DNA from 2 places in the Pseudocitrobacter sp. 2023LY-00077 genome. Region 1 is predicted to be linked to the other one. Evidence: riboswitches for the same ligand, from Rfam matches in the RefSeq annotation. Region 1 holds a riboswitch; the other holds the start of a gene.
The links. A riboswitch is a leader RNA that binds a small molecule or an ion and turns the genes downstream of it on or off. The one in region 1 is predicted to bind fluoride.
Positions count from the first base shown of each region.

Region 2: linked by a shared signal. The riboswitch ahead of ACWWFX_RS10525 (DHHA2 domain-containing protein) and the one ahead of ACWWFX_RS01980 (universal stress protein) in region 1 are both predicted to bind fluoride.

Region 1 is NZ_JBSPEI010000001.1:426,951-435,590, reverse strand. It holds gene ACWWFX_RS01995 (NCS2 family permease) at 1-1,060, shown strand, start outside; gene thiD (bifunctional hydroxymethylpyrimidine kinase/phosphomethylpyrimidine kinase) at 1,251-2,051, opposite strand; gene thiM (hydroxyethylthiazole kinase) at 2,048-2,833, opposite strand; TPP riboswitch at 2,868-2,965, opposite strand; fluoride riboswitch at 3,062-3,129, shown strand; gene ACWWFX_RS01980 (universal stress protein) at 3,207-3,629, shown strand; gene crcB (fluoride efflux transporter CrcB) at 3,645-4,019, shown strand; gene ACWWFX_RS01970 (LysR family transcriptional regulator) at 4,016-4,924, opposite strand; gene ACWWFX_RS01965 (zinc-binding alcohol dehydrogenase family protein) at 5,029-6,036, shown strand; gene ACWWFX_RS01960 (RcnB family protein) at 6,167-6,481, shown strand; gene apbC (iron-sulfur cluster carrier protein ApbC) at 6,524-7,633, opposite strand; gene ACWWFX_RS01950 (fimbrial protein) at 7,743-8,640, opposite strand, start outside.
Region 2 is NZ_JBSPEI010000007.1:5,895-14,534, reverse strand. It holds gene ACWWFX_RS10535 (FAD-dependent oxidoreductase) at 1-1,139, opposite strand, end outside; gene ACWWFX_RS10530 (helix-turn-helix transcriptional regulator) at 1,603-2,268, opposite strand; fluoride riboswitch at 2,785-2,854, shown strand; gene ACWWFX_RS10525 (DHHA2 domain-containing protein) at 2,930-3,832, shown strand; tRNA gene ACWWFX_RS10520 (tRNA-Arg) at 3,848-3,924, opposite strand; gene ACWWFX_RS10515 (DNA-binding response regulator) at 4,233-4,949, shown strand; gene fimZ (fimbria biosynthesis transcriptional regulator FimZ) at 5,759-6,391, shown strand; gene sfmF (fimbria assembly protein) at 6,430-6,948, opposite strand; gene fimH (type 1 fimbria D-mannose specific adhesin FimH) at 6,959-7,963, opposite strand; gene ACWWFX_RS10495 (fimbrial biogenesis usher protein) at 7,968-8,640, opposite strand, start outside.

The sequences.
Region 1 (8,640 bases):
GGTATTAGTCGGTGTGTCGCTGGCCGGAAACGCCGGAATTGGCTGGCCGATTGGGCTGGGGATTGCCTGCTGGTCTGGCGTACTGTTCTTCCTGCTCACCCGTTTTGGCCTGCGTGAAGTGGTCACCCGCTCGGTGCCGCAATCCATCAAACTGGGGCTGACGGCGTCTATCGGTATTTTTGTTGCCCTGCTCGGTTTTCGTAATGCCGGATTGGTGCTGGCAAGCGCCAAAAATAACGCCTTGATGCTGGGGGATTTTCTTTCGCCGGGCGCGCTGGTGGCGCTGTGCGGGCTGTTTCTGGCGATTGCCCTGCAGGCGCGTCGTATTCCTGGCGCTATCCTGTGGGCAATTCTGTGTGCGACGCTGGTGGGTATCCCGGCGGGCGTCACGCACCTGCCATCAAGCTTTATCGCCCTGCCCCACTCATTAACTCCGGTGTTTGCGCAGGTGGATATCATTGGCGCGCTGAATATCGCTTTCCTGCCTTATCTGTTTGTCTTTTTTGCCTCAGAGTTTTTCTCAACCATGGGCACCACGCTTGCCGTCGGCGGTGAAGCGGGCCTGCTGGATGAAGAAGGCAATATGCCGCACATCAACCGCCCGTTTATGGTTGACTCCATTGCCGCCGCGCTGGGCCCGTGGGTCGGTATTCCGGCCGCGACGGCGCTGATTGAGTCTTCAGCCTCGGCGGAAGCAGGCGGTAAAACCGGCATGACTGCACTTGCCGCCGCCATCATGTTCTTGCTGATGCTGCTGTTCACCCCCGTTGCGCTGATGATCCCCAAAGAAGCCACAGCCCCGGCGTTGATCCTGATTGGCCTGAATATGTTTAGCGGCCTGCGTAAGGTGGATTTGGCGAATTTCACCGACGGCTTACCGGTACTGATGATGGTGATGATTACGCTTATCGCCAACAGCTTCGGGACGGGTATCGCGGGTGGGTTGCTGTTCTATGTGATGATTAAAACCATTGCCGGGAAGTGGCGGGAAATCCCTCTCGGCTTATGGATTCTGGCAGTGCCGCTGGTGTATTACTTTGCCACGCTGGTGCGCCATTAATCAGGAATTCATCAAGCGCGTTTTGGTGGCGTGGTGCTGATATTTGCCGGATGCGGCGTAAACGCCTTATCCGGCCTACAAAAGATTGCAAATTCAATACATTGAACCCACCTTGTAGGCCTGATAAGCGCAGCGCCATCAGGCAATTTTGCATTTGTCATCCATCCAAATGCAGGTTTTCATTGCATGATTACCACCAGGCGTGAAAATGATGCACCGGGCCAATCCCGCTGCCGACTTCCAGCGTATCGGCCTGCGCCAGCGCGGCAGAAAGCCAGGTTTTCGCTTCCAGCACCGTGTCGCCCCAGTTGCTATGGCGTGGGCGCAGTGCCGCCAGCGCGGCTGATAATGTACAACCGGTACCGTGGGTGTTTTTGGTCATGACGCGCGGTGCGGTAAAACGCTGCTCGCCGTCGCGGGTAAACAGCCAGTCGGGGCTTTCCGTATCGTCAAGATGGCCGCCTTTCATAAGGACCGCGCCGCAGCCCATCGCCAGCAGTGCGCGTCCCTGTTCCAGCATTTCACGCTCATTTCGCGCATGCGGCGCATCCAGCAATGCCGCCGCTTCCGGCAGATTCGGCGTAATTAACGAGACCTGTGGCAGCAGGCGTTGACGCAGCGTTTCTACCGCCGCGGGCGATAGCAACGCATCGCCGCTTTTGGCCAACATGACCGTATCCAGCACCACATTTTCCACCCGATGGCGCTGTAATCGCTCCGCCACGGCTTCAACGATATCAGTTTCCGCCAGCATACCGATTTTGGTGGTATCGATGCGCACATCGTTAAACACGGAATCCAGCTGCGCAGCGACAAAATCCGGTTCAATACGATAGACCGACTGCACGCCATGGGTGTTTTGCGCCACCAGCGCGGTAATCACCGAACAGCCGTATGCGCCCAATGCTGAGAAGGTTTTCAGATCCGCCTGAATGCCCGCGCCACCGCTTGGATCGGTACCGGCAATGGTTAATGCGTTAATCCGTTTCATGCCAGTGCCTCCCCATCAAGCACATACAGTGCATCAAGTAATGCCGGGACAAAACTGCCCGGTCCGTTATCGACCGCCGCACGACCACCGGCCAGTTTCATAAAGGCGCAGGCAGAGGCAATGTTATCCAGCCTGTCGCCCGGCAGCGCACAGCTTGCCGCGACGACCGCAGACAATGCACAGCCCGTCCCCACTACCCGGGTCATCAGCGGATTGCCGCCCGTTACCGCGATAACGCGTTGTCCATCGGTGATGTAATCCACTTCGCCCGTCACCGCCACAACGGTATTGATTTGACGCGCCAGAGCCTGTGCCGCCGGTAGCGCAGCAGCGGCGGTATCGGTGGTATCCACGCCGCGCCCTCCCGCGCTCATTCCCGCCAGCGCCATAATTTCGGAGGCATTCCCCCGAATGGCGGCAGGTTTTAAGGTCAACAGGTCGTGGCAAAACTCGGTGCGCAGCGTTAACGCGCCCACGGCGACAGGGTCGAGAGTCCAGGGTTTACCCGCAGCGTTCGCACTCAACGCGGCGGCTTTCATCGCCTGCGCGCGCGGCTGCGTTAGCGTGCCGACGTTTATCAATAACGCATCGGCAATGGCAGAGAACTGCGCGGCTTCCTGCGCATCAATCACCATCGCGGGGGATGCACCGAGCGCCAGCAATACGTTGGCGGTAAAGGTCTGCACGACGTCGTTAGTCATACAGTGAACAAGGGGGGCGTGATGACGAAAAAGATGTAACGAATGCGCGATTTGCGCGGGACTAAGCGGCTCTGCTTGCATGGTTTGCTCCTGCCAGAACGTCCAGAAGCAATGACCTGACGGTCTCTGACTTCCCTACGCTGGCATTATCCAGATCAGGTGGTACGGGTTTTTCTCAGCCTTCACGAAGGAAGGGCACCCCGAGTCATCAATACAACAAATTCGTGTATCGCAGCAGGTTACGGCAAGTGCCGGGTGGAAGCAAGCCGCACAAACCATTTGCAATCCCCCCATCATCGGTCCAAAATTATTCACAAAGGTGATGGCGTTCCACCTTTCCCAACCGCCCTGCTGGGGCTGATGACGCCTGGTATACCCTCTTAACATGGAGGTATGTCAGGCTGTCTGTCGTTTGAAGACCCGCTCATACCTCGCAACCTGACGAGGTTTTTTTATGCCTGTTTACAACCATGCGCTGGTGCTGATTAACAACAGCCTTGATGGCATTCCCCTGCTCGATCACGCTGCAAAAATGGCGCAGGAGAACGCGATGACGATAACCATCGCGCATATCAGCACCGATTATCGCGCCCTCAATTATGTCTCCGACAGCCTGATGGATGACGTGGTTTCGCAGGAAGTCATTCAGGCCAAAGCCCTGTTGAGCGAGCTGGCGGAATCCGTTTCCTTACCGGTACAAACGCTGGAACTGGTCACGACCCGTCGCTTTGAAGATGTCGAATCCTGTATCCGCGATCGCCGTATCGATCTGGTCATCGCCGGACATCACAATCGCCTGCTGGGCGTGCTCGCCTCCCACTCCCTTGAGTACATCAACCATCTGACGGTGGATGTGCTGATCAAACATTTAGCATAAGGATTTACGCGCGTGATGTATCGTTCATTACTGGCCGTTATTATTGGCGGCTCTACCGGGTGTGTCATTCGTTGGTGGCTGTCGATGAAACTGAACAGCCTTTTCCCCAGCCTGCCACCGGGAACGCTGGTGGTTAATCTGGTCGGTGGTTTTATTATTGGCGCGGCGCTGGCGTTCTTTTTGCGCCAGCCGCAGCTGGACCCGGCATGGAAGTTACTGATTACCACCGGACTTTGCGGCGGGATGACGACCTTTTCCACTTTTTCGGCGGAGATCGTCACCCTTTTGCAAAACGGCAACTATCTGTGGGCGATGATTTCGGTGATGACTCACGTGGTGGGATCGCTCCTGATGACCGCTGCCGGATTCTTTTTGATGACGCTGGTTTAGCCCCTACGCTGCACCAGCGCTTCACAGCGTTCCTTCACTGCCTCATACAACAACCGCACCGCAGGCGAGAGCTGCTTGCGATGCGGACAAATCATGTTCAGCGGCACGCAGTCGCCTTCATAGTCCGGCAGCAGCAATTTCAGTCGTCCCTGAAAGACATCTTCACTGACGTCGAGCCAGGACTTATTGGCAATGCCTTCCCCGGCAATCGCCAGTCGGCGTATAACCTCCGCGTCATCGCTGATAATCGTGCCATTGACCTGCACTTCGTGGGTTTCTTCCCCCGCAGTGAGCGTCCAGCGATCGAACAATCGACCTCGCAGGACATAGGTCAGCGCATCACACTTTTCTAAATCAGCGGGCGTTGCCGGTTCGCCATTTTTGGCGATCCACTCTGGCGATGCGACCAGCACGCGGCGATTATCCGGTGCGATGGGCAGCGCGACGTACGATGCATCCTCATTGCTGCCGTAGCGAAAGGCGACATCAACCGGATCTTTAAACACATCCGTCACCTGGTCAGAGAAAAGAATGCGCAATTTAAGCGCCGGGTGGCGCTGGCGGAACTGGCGGAAAATACCGAGCAGGAGATTTCGTCCCAAATCAGAAGGCACCGCAATTTGCAGCGTACCGCGAATTTCATCGTCGGGCGTTTGAATCTGCTGGAGCCCGGCCTGCATCGTTTCCAGCATTTGCGTGGCGTAGGGCAGCCAGGTTTCGCCCTCTGGCGTCAAGCGCAGGCTGCGCGTTGAACGGGCAAACAGACGGATATTAAGCGCCGTCTCAAGACGCTTAATGGCGGAACTCACCTGCGCAGGCGGCAGACCGGCCTCGCGCGCCGCTTCGCTGAAACTGCTTAATGCCGCCGCGCGCACGAACAGGGTTAAATCTTCCAGCCTGAGCATTTTCACTCCTCAACGATAAGTCCTGTCACCGCGAATGGATTTTTCCGGCAAATATCACCGGATAATATCATTCTTAGAGTTTACCCAACATCACAGAGGTGGTTATGAAAGCGATTGCGATTACTCAGGCGGCTGGCGCGCACGGCAACATTGAAGCATTAGAAGAAATTACCCTGCCCGTTCCCGTAGCGGCGGGCCACGATTTGCTGGTAGAAGTAAAAGCCATCTCCGTTAACCCGGTCGATACCAAAGTGCGTGCCGGTTTTAGCGGCGACACGCCGCGCGTACTGGGCTGGGACGCCGTCGGTGTGGTGAAATCCGTTGGCGAGAACGTCACACTGTTTAAAGCTGGCGACGAAGTCTGGTACGCGGGGGCGTTAACGCGTCCTGGCAGCAACAGCGAGTTCCAGCTGGTCGATGAGCGCATTGTCGCCCTCAAGCCACGTTCGCTGGATAACGTTTCTGCTGCTGCCCTGCCGTTGACTTCCATCACTGCGTGGGAACTGTTGTTCGATCGTTTAGGCATTCAGGAAAACGGCAATGAAGGCGACGTGCTGCTGATTGTCGGTGCAGCGGGCGGTGTCGGTTCCATCCTGACTCAACTGGCGCGTAAGCTCACTAAAATGACGGTGATCGGCACCGCATCGCGCCCGGAAACGCAGAAATGGGTAGCGGATGCCGGGGCACATTACGTTATCGACCACAGCAAACCGATCGCCGAAGAACTGATCCGCATCGGTATTCCGGCAGTGACGCATGTCGCCAGCCTGACGCACACGGATAAGCACTATTTGCAGCTGATTGAAGCGCTCGCCCCACAGGGGAAACTGGCGCTGATTGACGATCCTGAAACCCTGGATGCGCGCCCGTTAAAAACCAAAAGCATCTCGCTGCACTGGGAATTTATGTATACCCGCTCGATGTTCGAAACACCGGATATGATCGCTCAGCATCAGTTACTGACCCGCGTGGCCTCGCTGATTGATAACGGAACGATCAAAACCACGCTGGGCGAGAAGTTAGGAGCAATTAACGCCGAGAATATTCGCCAGGCGCATCGCCAGCTTGAGACCGGGAAAACCATGGGCAAACTGGTGCTGGAAGGCTTCTGAGGCGGCGCTGTTACATTTTTTACTAAAAAACCTATTCTGTGATACAAAAGAGCGTCGATCTGCCTGTCAATTTTAAGAGAAAAAGGCAGACTCTACACCCTTGAGCATTCTGGTTATCGTTGGAGAAAGAATGGGTAAATATAAATTATGGCTTCTGGCTGGCCTGATGGCCGCCGGATCCGCCTTCGCCGCACCAGGTACGGGCATTCAGAAGTATGAACTAAAAGAGTTTGTCGCTGATTTCACCCACTTTAACATCGGGGACGCCGTTCCTGAGATGTACCGTACTGACCAGTACAACATCAAGCAGTGGCAGCAGCGCAATCTGCCTGCGCCAGACGCGGGAACGCACTGGACATATATGGGCGGCAACTACGTGCTGATTTCTGACACGGACGGGAAAATCAGTAAAGTTTACGACGGCGAAATCTTCTATCACCGTTAATGAAAGGGGCGCATAACCCGCCTGGGTTATGCGCCTGAACGCTTATACCGCGCGGAAGGCAATTTCGCCGGGGATCACTTCACCCTGCCAGTAGAGCTGGGCAGCGGTTAAATCCGCCAGTTGACGATAAATCAGGGTAAATTCGCTATCCGGACGATTCACCACCGTTGGTGTGCCTTTATCCAGATCTTCACGCAGGCTGATGTGCAGCGGCATCTGACCCAGCAACTGGGTATGGTATTTCTCCGCCAGTTTCTCTGCGCCGCCGGTACCAAAGATAGGTTCGTGGTGACCACACTGGCTGCAAATATGCATGCTCATGTTTTCCACGATACCCAGCACCGGCACTTCCACTTTCTCGAACATCACGATGCCTTTTTTGGCGTCAATCAGCGCGATGTCCTGCGGCGTAGTGACCACTACCGCGCCGGTGACCGGAATGTTCTGTGCCAGCGTCAGCTGAATGTCACCGGTACCCGGCGGCATATCCAGCACCAGATAATCGAGATCCGGCCATAAGGTTTCCTGCAACATCTGCATCAGCGCCTTGCTGGCCATTGGGCCGCGCCACACCATCGCGTTATCGTCGGTGACCAGATAACCAATGGAATTCGTTGCCAGACCGTGAGCCATAATCGGCGCCATATGGGTGCCGTCAGGTGAGGTCGGACGCTGATTTTCCGCGCCCAGCATGGTCGGAATTGACGGGCCGTAGATGTCAGCATCCAGAATACCGACTTTCGCCCCTTCCGCAGCCAGCGCCAGCGCCAGGTTGACGGCAGTAGACGATTTCCCCACTCCACCCTTACCGGAACTCACGGCAATGATGTTCTTCACGCCATTCACGCCCGGCTGGTTTTTAACGCGCTTCAGGGTGGCGATATTGTGGGTCAGTTTCCAGTCAATGGAATTCGCTCCGGTGATACGAAGCAAGTCAGCACTGCATTGCTCTTTCAGTTCTTCAAACGCGCTGTTCCAGACAAACGGCATTTGCAGCTCAATGTGCACGGTGCCATCCAGCAGCGCCACATGATGCAGCGCCTTCAGCGTGGTGAGATTATGCTTCAATGTTGGGTGCTGAAAATTAGCCAGCGTCCCGGCAACCATCGCGCGCAGGCGCTCGGGGGATGTGGCCTGGGATTGAGAACTCATCCCGACTCCTTTGTTCTTGTGAGTAAACCTTCGTAAGCCTAGTTTACCTGAAAGGTGGTCATTCCCCCACTACAAGCGCATTTCGCGATAAAAAAGCGTGCGTCGGGTATTACTCATAGTTAACGAAGATCAGGGCCGTCGCCTTAAGCGCGCCCGGTTTCACCGCTTTGCGCGCATAGACGTAGTAGCTGGCTTCGACCGGAATCGTCATTCCCTGCGCGGAAAGCGAGGTACCTTTCGCCGCAGACCACAAGTTATCGGCGCTCTCTTTTACCCCTTTCACTGTCGACATCTGGATCTGCTTTTTCCCTCCGCCCGACACGACAAAACCCACACCGTTATCCGGGCTCCCCTGCAACACGGTTCGGCTTCCGGCTATCAGATCAGCACTGTAAAGATAAACCGACATTGCCTGCGTCGCCTGCTGATTTACCCCCACCATATTGCTGCAATACAGCGAGATATCGCCCTTGCTGCTTTTATCCATCATGCCCGAATCAGGCAGTTCAGACAGCGACACATCGGGCAACGTGAGCGTTAAATCACCAGCCCGACAGGTGGTTTTTTTGGGCCGATAGATTACCGTCAGGTTTTCAACATAGGAATCACCCTTCAGACTATTGGTGATGTAATTCACGCATCCGGACAAACTTAAGGATTTACAGAACCCCAGAATGATATCTATAAAGCCATTTGAATTTCCGCCGGTATTGGCCACCAACACGCCGGGAACTGAAATGGATTCTCCGCCGCTTCCCGCACTTCCCGTCGTCGCGGGTGTTAGCGTAACGGTATAAAGCAGGCTCTTCTCCGTGGTGTTTGTGGTACCAACCGCCTCAGACGTTTTATCCAGCACAATATTTAGTTTTAACGATTGTCCATTACTGAACGGGCCAATAACGCTCTCTTTCACCAGCGGAATATAGCTAATTTTATCATTCGCTGAATCACACTTAATACCCGCAAAGTGAACCGTCACCGCAGAAGTATGTTTCTGTGTAACCGGG
Region 2 (8,640 bases), on a different contig from region 1:
TCAATCATGGCGATGCCGACGTCATGATAGGAGTCCGCTTCATTGCAAAAACGCACACCGTGTCGATTGACCATGATAAAACCCGGCTTGTAGCGATCGACCAGATGCGGGAAGACAAATTGCTGGCGGCCAATCTGCACTTTCGATGCCGGGATCCATGCCGCACCGTTCGGATAACTGTTATCAAAACGCGCGCCAATGCGTTCGGCCATCGCAATGCCATCGCCGGTGTCCGCGCCCGGCGGCGTTGGCGACAGCTGAATGCCGCCGCGTTTAACGTGCGGATAAAGATTTTTCAGGCGTTCATCATCGCGGGCAAAACCGCCAGAAGCCAGCACCACGCCGCGCTTCGCATACAGAGACACCCGCTCGCCGTCGCGCTCAGCCACTACGCCGCGTACCACGCCATTTTCCACAATCAGCTCTTTGACGGCCATCCCGGTATGAATCGGCACGCCCAGATCACGCGCCGAGCACGCCAGCCGTGCGACCACCGCATTGCCGCCGTTCGCGGTAATTCCGCGACCATAGCGAGCAATTTCCAGCAGATGGCGACTCAGCCGTTTCACCACATAGACGAAAGATTTGAGCGAACGGGTGGCATTAAAGAAGTGTTTGAGATCGTTGTTTGATGAGCTGAACATCATTCCCATAAAGGTGATAGTGCGTAACGGTTTACGCAGACGTTTCATGTCATCGCCCAACTGGCGGATATCGAACGCTTCCGGCACCACCGAGCGCCCGCGCATCACGCCGCCCGGCGTATCCGGATGGTAATCGGGATATTGATAGAGGTTGCAGCAAAAACGGGTTTTCTCTTCAAAAACGCGCAGCATCTGCGGGGCCTGTTGCAGGAAAGCGTCCACCAGCTCCGGGCGATAGCTTTCGCCCGCTTCGCTACGCAAATAGGTACGCGCCGCATCGGTAGAGTCCTCAATGCCCTGTTGCTGCGCCAGATGATTGTTTGGTATCCACAGCACGCCGCCGGAAAACGCCGTCGTGCCGCCGAAAACAGAATCTTTTTCAATGACCTGTACATCCAGCCCATTCAGGCCCGCCGTCACCGCAGCCGAGAGACCGCCTACCCCGCTGCCAACCACCAGAACGTCACACTCGCGTGCCGGTTGCTTCATCGTCATAAGCCCCTCCCCTTATCCCTAAGAAGAAGACACTCGCCAGGATTGTTCATAGGGTACCTCGCAGATGAATGTTTTAATTTGTTTAATTTATGTTTTAATTTTGTTTCATCTGCATTTTTGACAGGCTGAAAGCGAAAAAGAAGGCCAGTTTGTAAGTAAAACTTGCACTTTTCGACAATGACGCAGAAGTGTGGAGTGAATCAAAGTTTTGACAGTGATGAGGAGAACGACCAGGTGAGAGTTCCGATCGGTGCGATCGGAACGAAAAAATAAACAGAGATTAGAAAATAAACACCAATATAAAAATGTTCATCAACGCGATAATCAATAAGAAGCCATATAACGCAAACCCGTCATGCATATGATAAATAATACTTTTTATAAAAAGTCCCAGACTTACAATGATAACGTTAAATGTTATAGAAACTATCGTTAAAAAATGTCAAAACAGAATAGAAAACATTTACACCGCATAGGAATAACGGAAAAGATCATTAATATCAGCGCCCATTTTTTTCTCCACCCGCTGCTTTGCCGCATAGACGCTACGTATCCCCAGATTAAATGCCTCAGCCACCACGACACAATCCTGGCCCGCGCTTAAATCATGCAGGATGTTAAATTCAAGTCTGGATAAAACTTCACCACGAACGGACATTGCATGATGCCCGAGAAACTTCCTTTTGATTTTTTCAGCGACAGCATCGATTTTGTCTCCAGGATACAAAATCAAAAAAATATTATCGTCGTTTTTAAACCAATAGTTAGCCAATGCCTGCAGATGCCTGTCACAAACAAGAATTATTTTAAGCTTGGTTTCTATCAACGTCTCCAGCCAGACTCTGTCTAAATAACTCCTGAAATAACTTATTGAAAAATCAACAAAAACACAACCAGAGTAGATCCAGGTGTGGCTTTTTTTCAACACCCCCTCTGCTATGCCCAGTGCAAAAAATCGACTGCCTTCTGGCCAGGTGCTAAAACAAAAGCTCTGGCAAAAAGAAATGCGTACAGATGTTGTAGGTTTTATCTCACAATTTAAAGGGCATGTAATACAGCTTAATTTGTTTAAATTAACTTCAGATAACATTTTGCCACCCTCCTCCCTTTTGTAAATATATAGTTCCATTGACATAAATCCTTGTCAACGGCTTCCCTGCCCGGCCAGAAGCATACCAATACAGCTAAAACCAACATATACGACAATATTCCTGGTTTAATAAATAAACGCAAAAAAACACGCTTTAAAAATCAACACTTAAATAATAAACATTCTTATAACACAGACATCATCCAGGACAATTGCGGCTATCACTAAGAATTTTACCACGAGAAAAAAGTATCAAATATGTGATACCACTTCTTATATCAGAGGTAATACCTAATGATAATTATTTTAATATAGAGGTTGTTTGTAAAAGACTGAAATGACCACAAAATAAAAATGAAATATTGTTTCCACATGTAAGTGGAAATTGATTATCATTTGTTATTATCACTATCGCGTGAGATTTTCATCTAACTAAAATCTCAAATTCAAAATAAATTTCTGCCTTTAAACCGCTTTGCGTTTTTTTTGCATTGTTGCGCAAAAAATTTTTACTGCCGCGCAAGCGCTTGAAAGCCAGCGCGCCCTGGTTCACACTACACGTAAGGTGATGGCGTTCCACCTTCCCCAACCGCCTCGTTCTGAGGCTAATGACGCCTGATATGACTCTCATTCACGATGGGGCGTGTCAGGCTGGTCTTTCTTCTCCAGCTCAACATGCTTCCCTGAAAAGGTTTAAGCAATGATAAATGTACTTGGCCACCTCCACCCGGATAGCGACGCCGTTTGCACCGCGTATATGGCAAGCCGCTGGCTTACGCTGCGCGGTCTTCAGGCACAGGCCTGGCGTTGTGGGGAAATTAACCGTGAAACCCGGTTTATATTTGAACAGGCAGCACTGCCGGTTCCCGCCTTACTCACCGACTCTCTCGCCGATCGCGATGTCTGGCTGGTCGATTTTACCGAGCCCACTCAGGGCCCTGCCTCTTTAGCTGAGAGTAACGTTGTCGGCATCATCGACCACCACCGTCTTGGCGGCCTGGTGACGCGCCTGCCGCCGGAAGTGTGGGTGAAGCCGGTGGGCAGCAGCAGTACGCTACTGTGGCAATTGATGACGCCAGAGATCCGCCGCATGATAACGCCCGCCGAAGCGCTATTAATGCTGGGAGCCGTGATCAGCGACACCGTCGCGCTTCGCTCCCCCACCACGACGCCTGATGACAAGCTTGCCGTTGAAGAACTGTCAACCCTCGCCGGTATCGAGAAAGATGCCTTTATCGCCGGGCTACTGACCGCGAAAACCAGCATTGAGGGGTTAAGCGGGAAAGCGCTGTTGAATAAAGATATTAAAACGTTCCAGATTCAGGGCGTGAAGGTTAACGCCGCACAGATTGAGCTGTTTTCATTAAATCAGGTGGATGCAGTACTGGATGAGTTGCAGGAAGAGATGGCGCTGAATATCCAGGAAACCGGCGCGCAACTGGTGGTGGTCATGCTGACGGATATCAATGCCGGGTATTCGACGCTCTACTTTGCCGTGCCGAAAGGCCAGCAAGCAGACGCACCCTGCTTAGTCGAAGGGATGCTGAGCCGTAAAAAACAGCTGTTACCGTGGCTTGAGAACTATCTTGCTAAGGGAAAATGACGGTTTGCAGTGAAATGGTACGCCCTACAGGATTCGAACCTGTGACCCACGACTTAGAAGGTCGTTGCTCTATCCAACTGAGCTAAGGGCGCACTGAAGAAGTTGTTACTTCATGGGGTGAAACGCGAGGAATTATACGGTCACCGGGCGGTGAGTCAATCCATTTCAATGTGAAATCAGGGTTGTTCGTTAGGATGAGCATAACGCGAACAGCCCTTGTCTTTTTTTTAACCACTCTTCTTACAGCAGCCCTGGTGCTGCGAAAACCCTTACCTAACTTTAAGTATTGCCTTAGAGAAGAACCTGCCTCTGGTGTCACAATGTCTGCAACTGGCTGTTTGACCGCATCGTTAGATAAGCTATAAGTGAAGACGCGCGTGACGGCGCCAGGAAGAGAAGCATGCGCATCGCAATTCGCAGAGAAAGGAGGCGTCGTTCAGGCACCGATCACCCCGGATTTAAGAATCCACACGCCTGGCCCCCGTTTTTTGATAGACTCGAACGCCTGACTCACTCACTTGCCCTCACGCACAAAACCGACTCCCCTCATTTTATTCTGGTCAGCAGCGATCAATTCTTGCGGCAAGGATTTCGTTTCGCCCCTTATCCGTTAAGCAACGGCTGGGTAACGTCAACGCTGGATAATGCGCTGGACCTGCTCCCCAAAGCACCGGGCGTGCAGTTGCTGGTCGATATTTACTACACCGATGCGCCAGCCATCGAAACGTTGGATCGCTTGCGCCGCATCAGTTTCGAGTATCCACAAAATTATATTCATCTGATTGCGCCGACACAGGATAAAAAAGCCCTGCGCTTTATGAAAGCAGTGACGGCACTTCGGATAATCAGTCGACATTCGCCGTTTCGTACCCTGCGCAAAAAACTGCTCATGCCTCAGCCGATACAGTTCAACCGGAAAAGCCATTTTTCGCGCGATGAGTGGCTCATTCTGATGGCGCTGACCCAGGGGCGTTCGTTGAAATCTATTGCCAGCGATCACGACAAAGATTACCACAGGATTATCTATCGTCTGGGGCGCATGGTGGAACGGCTCAAGCTTCAGCATCGCTCAGAACTTATTCACTTGCTGCAAAATCTTTCTGCTAGTTCAAACTGACAATTTCATTAACCTCTTAAATCTTAGATTGTTTTAAGAAATTACTTAATCAAAATGATCTTTTTTTGTTAAATTTAAACAATATTGCAAAGTTTATAACTATTCCTAAGACCCGGATTTGGATAGCAAAAATCACTATGGAAAAAGGTCTCTAAAGAGCATTACTCTGTCGCACATTCAGGCAGGAACCTCCTGATTAGCGCTATTTGTAGGCCTGTCAGTCGGTAACCACCAGATATAGTAGGGTTTTGCATTGTGCTGATAAAATATTTTCCTTAAGCCCTCCCCATAGCTTGAGTTGAGATCAAAAGGAATTTTTTGTGGAATAATCGTTGAATTGCGCCATTCCGGATATGTTTACCGATCGATTATTCCCCAATAATTGCGCCATATCAATTAACACGTTTTCAACATTTAGCATCTATTTATATTTATGCCAGAGAAAAAAGTTAACTCCTCTACAGGATTTTAAACACCTGGAGGTAAATACCAAAAATAATTTGAATAAACTTTCTGACTAGAACATCATATTAATTACTGATTGTTGCGACTTTAATAATGCTTTTCGGACAATTCATAGCAAGTATAATAGCCATGTACTTATCGTGTTATAAGAAAAGCCTTTTTCAAGGGTTGAGGCATTGTTTAAGTACCGGACAGAATTGTCACTTTATAATGGTACAAGTAGGGATAGATAACTCCTCTGGAAGTAAGCTAAAAATTAAAACTTTTTATTTATCCATTCGACTTGTAATAGTTTCCGTAAAGGAATCCCACGTAACTATTCCACCAGTCTGAGGCATATAAAGATGAAACCGGCATCCGTTATCATTATGGACGAACACCCTATAGTCAGAATGTCGATCGAGGTCCTGCTGCAAAAAAACCTACAGGTACAGGTTGTTCTTAAGTCAGACAACAGTCATGAAGTCATTGAATATATTAGAAATAATAATGTAGATATGGTGATACTCGATATCGAACTTTCCGGTTCAGACGGGTTTTCATTACTTAAGCGGATAAAGAACATCAGTGAAAGCACTAAGGTTCTTTTCTTGTCATCCAAATCTGAGTCGTTCTATGCGTGTCGGGCGATCAGGGCTGGCGCAAATGGTTTCGTCAGCAAACGGAAGGATCTGTGTGACATCTATAAAGCGGTGGAGATGCTTCTCGCCGGATATTCGTTCTTCCCGGCAGACTCTATGAATATCTTCGGTGGCGGGAACATGCGTAGTAATAAGTTTACCGACATGCCGTTATCTAACCGAGAAATTACCGTACTACGTTATCTTGCTAATGGTTTATCTAATAAAGAGATAGCAGCCCAACTATTGTTGAGCAATAAAACTATTAGCGCGCATAAATCAAATATTTTCACCAAGCTTGGCGTACATACTATCGTTGAATTGATTGATTATGCGAAAGCCCACGAATTACTTTAGCCTTTCATGAATCCCGGCCCCGAAACGGGCCCGGGAAGTCAGTTATAGTTAAGCGTAAAGGTCGCATCCGCATCGGCGCTGCCCGGCTGAGGGTTATCTGCCGTGGAGATGTAATTAGCGTAAAACGCCAGTGTGGCATCCCCTTGTGCGTCAATGGTCACCTCTTTACTCTCCTGTTGTAACGGTAAGCGAGTTTTGTCCTCATCGAGGATCTCCACCGCAACACGACTGGCCTGGCTTGCACCATTCAGCGCCAGCAAAGTGTTGTCCTGATCGTCGGGCGTTCCGGCAAAAGTTATCGATACGGCACCCGGCGGGCAGCCGGTTAAGCGAATCGAAAACGGCATCGCCTGGGTTTTGCTGCCCGCGGTTTGCAACTGTTTCGTTGGCCACGATCCCAACTGCACTTCTTTTGCGCTGTCGCTGGCGTTGACCACGCAGCTTAAGTCCACGATATTACCGCGCAGTTCTATGTTGATTTCGCCCAATGGCGTTGCCGCCTGCACAGTACTCATCATCGCCAGCAATGACAGGGCATAGGTGAAATGACGTGGCATCTTGCCTCTCTTAATCGTAATCAACACGCAGATAGCCTCGCGATGTAAATATCCCTTCTGCCGGTTTATTGCCGGTAATGCTGACCGGCCACGCACGAATACCCACCTGCGCCTGCGCAGCGTCATCCAGCCGGAACGGAATGGTGCTGCCCAGCGTATTCGGCGTTAGCGGAGTGCCGTTTGCATCGGCCACCACAAAGCCTAAATCGGGGTTGTCAGAAACCAGTGCATTACCCGAGACTTTCTCAGCCTCGATACGCATCGTCAGGTACGCATTGGCTTCCACGTTGGTGCATTTAATCCCAATAGTTTTGCTCTGCGCAGGTACGCTCGGCGGACGCTGCCCGGCACCCGCCTGCGAAAAGAGCGATGCGCCAATGTCGCCAAAATCAAATTCGACCACATTCCCGGCGTTAATTTCACAGCTTTGCGGCACTTCAATGGTGCCGCTATAGCTGATGGTGTAAACGACGGTGGTAAGCGGGTCCGATTTTGTGGTGGTGACGTATACCCGGAACATTGTCTGCTGCGGAATGACCACCATATTGATAAAGCGACGCGTCACTTTAAGGCGGAAAACCAACTTGGAGTCATTCACCGGGAAGGGCTGATTTTTGGAGACATTAGGGTGTGTCCCCATCTGGATGTAATCGGCTGGCGGATAAAAATCACCAGCGTAGTCATCGTTGATTTTCATCGCGCCGTCGAGATATTCATTCAGCTTTACATACTGAAAGCGGTCTTCAACGCTGGTGATAGGTAAATCCGTGCGATAGCTTCGCATCGTTGTATTACCGCTAGTGCCCTTTGGACAGGTGGCTTTCACTCCCACCAGCCCTGTTTTTTGCGATAGCGTCACCACTTGCCCCACCTGATTATTCGCACTCGTAAAAACATCGGTCAGATCATAGGCAATATCCTTTGAGATACCATCCGAGTTCGCGCACACCGTTGCCCAGGCAGGAAGCGCCGTCATTCCCAGACACGCCACCGCCAGTGCAAGGGTGCTTTTCATACTCTTATTCACGTTCACAGCGTGCTCCCATCATGGTAATCGCCTGATTTAAACTCTCCTGCGGGAGCGTATAGGTCGCCCGGCAGCGTTCCTGCGCACTGTCGCCCCATTGAATAAGCAACTCGCCGCTCAATGGCAGGCCGCTAAGGTAAATTTGCCCCTCTTCTCCCGCCATGCTGGTGACGCCGCTGTTGACTTCACGCACAATCGCGCCAAATGGCACCACGCGATCGCCTCGGCGTACGGTGATCAACGCACGCACGCCGATTCGCGTATCAAACGCTGCACGCACCAGCGCACCACGGGTTGGCACCACGCTGCTGACGTTGTTTTCCACGTCCGTATGGTCATTCATAGAGTTGGTATCGAGCGCCACGCGGTTATAGCGATACACCGTGGCGTAGGGCATGACGGCGTAACCGCGCCAGTCGGTTTTCACCCCGGTCTGGTTTTCGATTTTCACTCCGCTGGCGCCCGGCGCTTTGATAAGCACGTTGGTATCGCCCAGAGGCTGACTGAACGTCACGCCATCGGCATGACCGACCACGCCACCGGCCAGTTGCCAGTTGAAATCATGCTGGTCACGGGAGTAGTTGTAGCCTGCGCCAACCGTACCGTACGTCGCCTGCCAGTTAGCGGATGCACTGCCGCTGGAGCCGTTGTTGCTGGTATGGCCC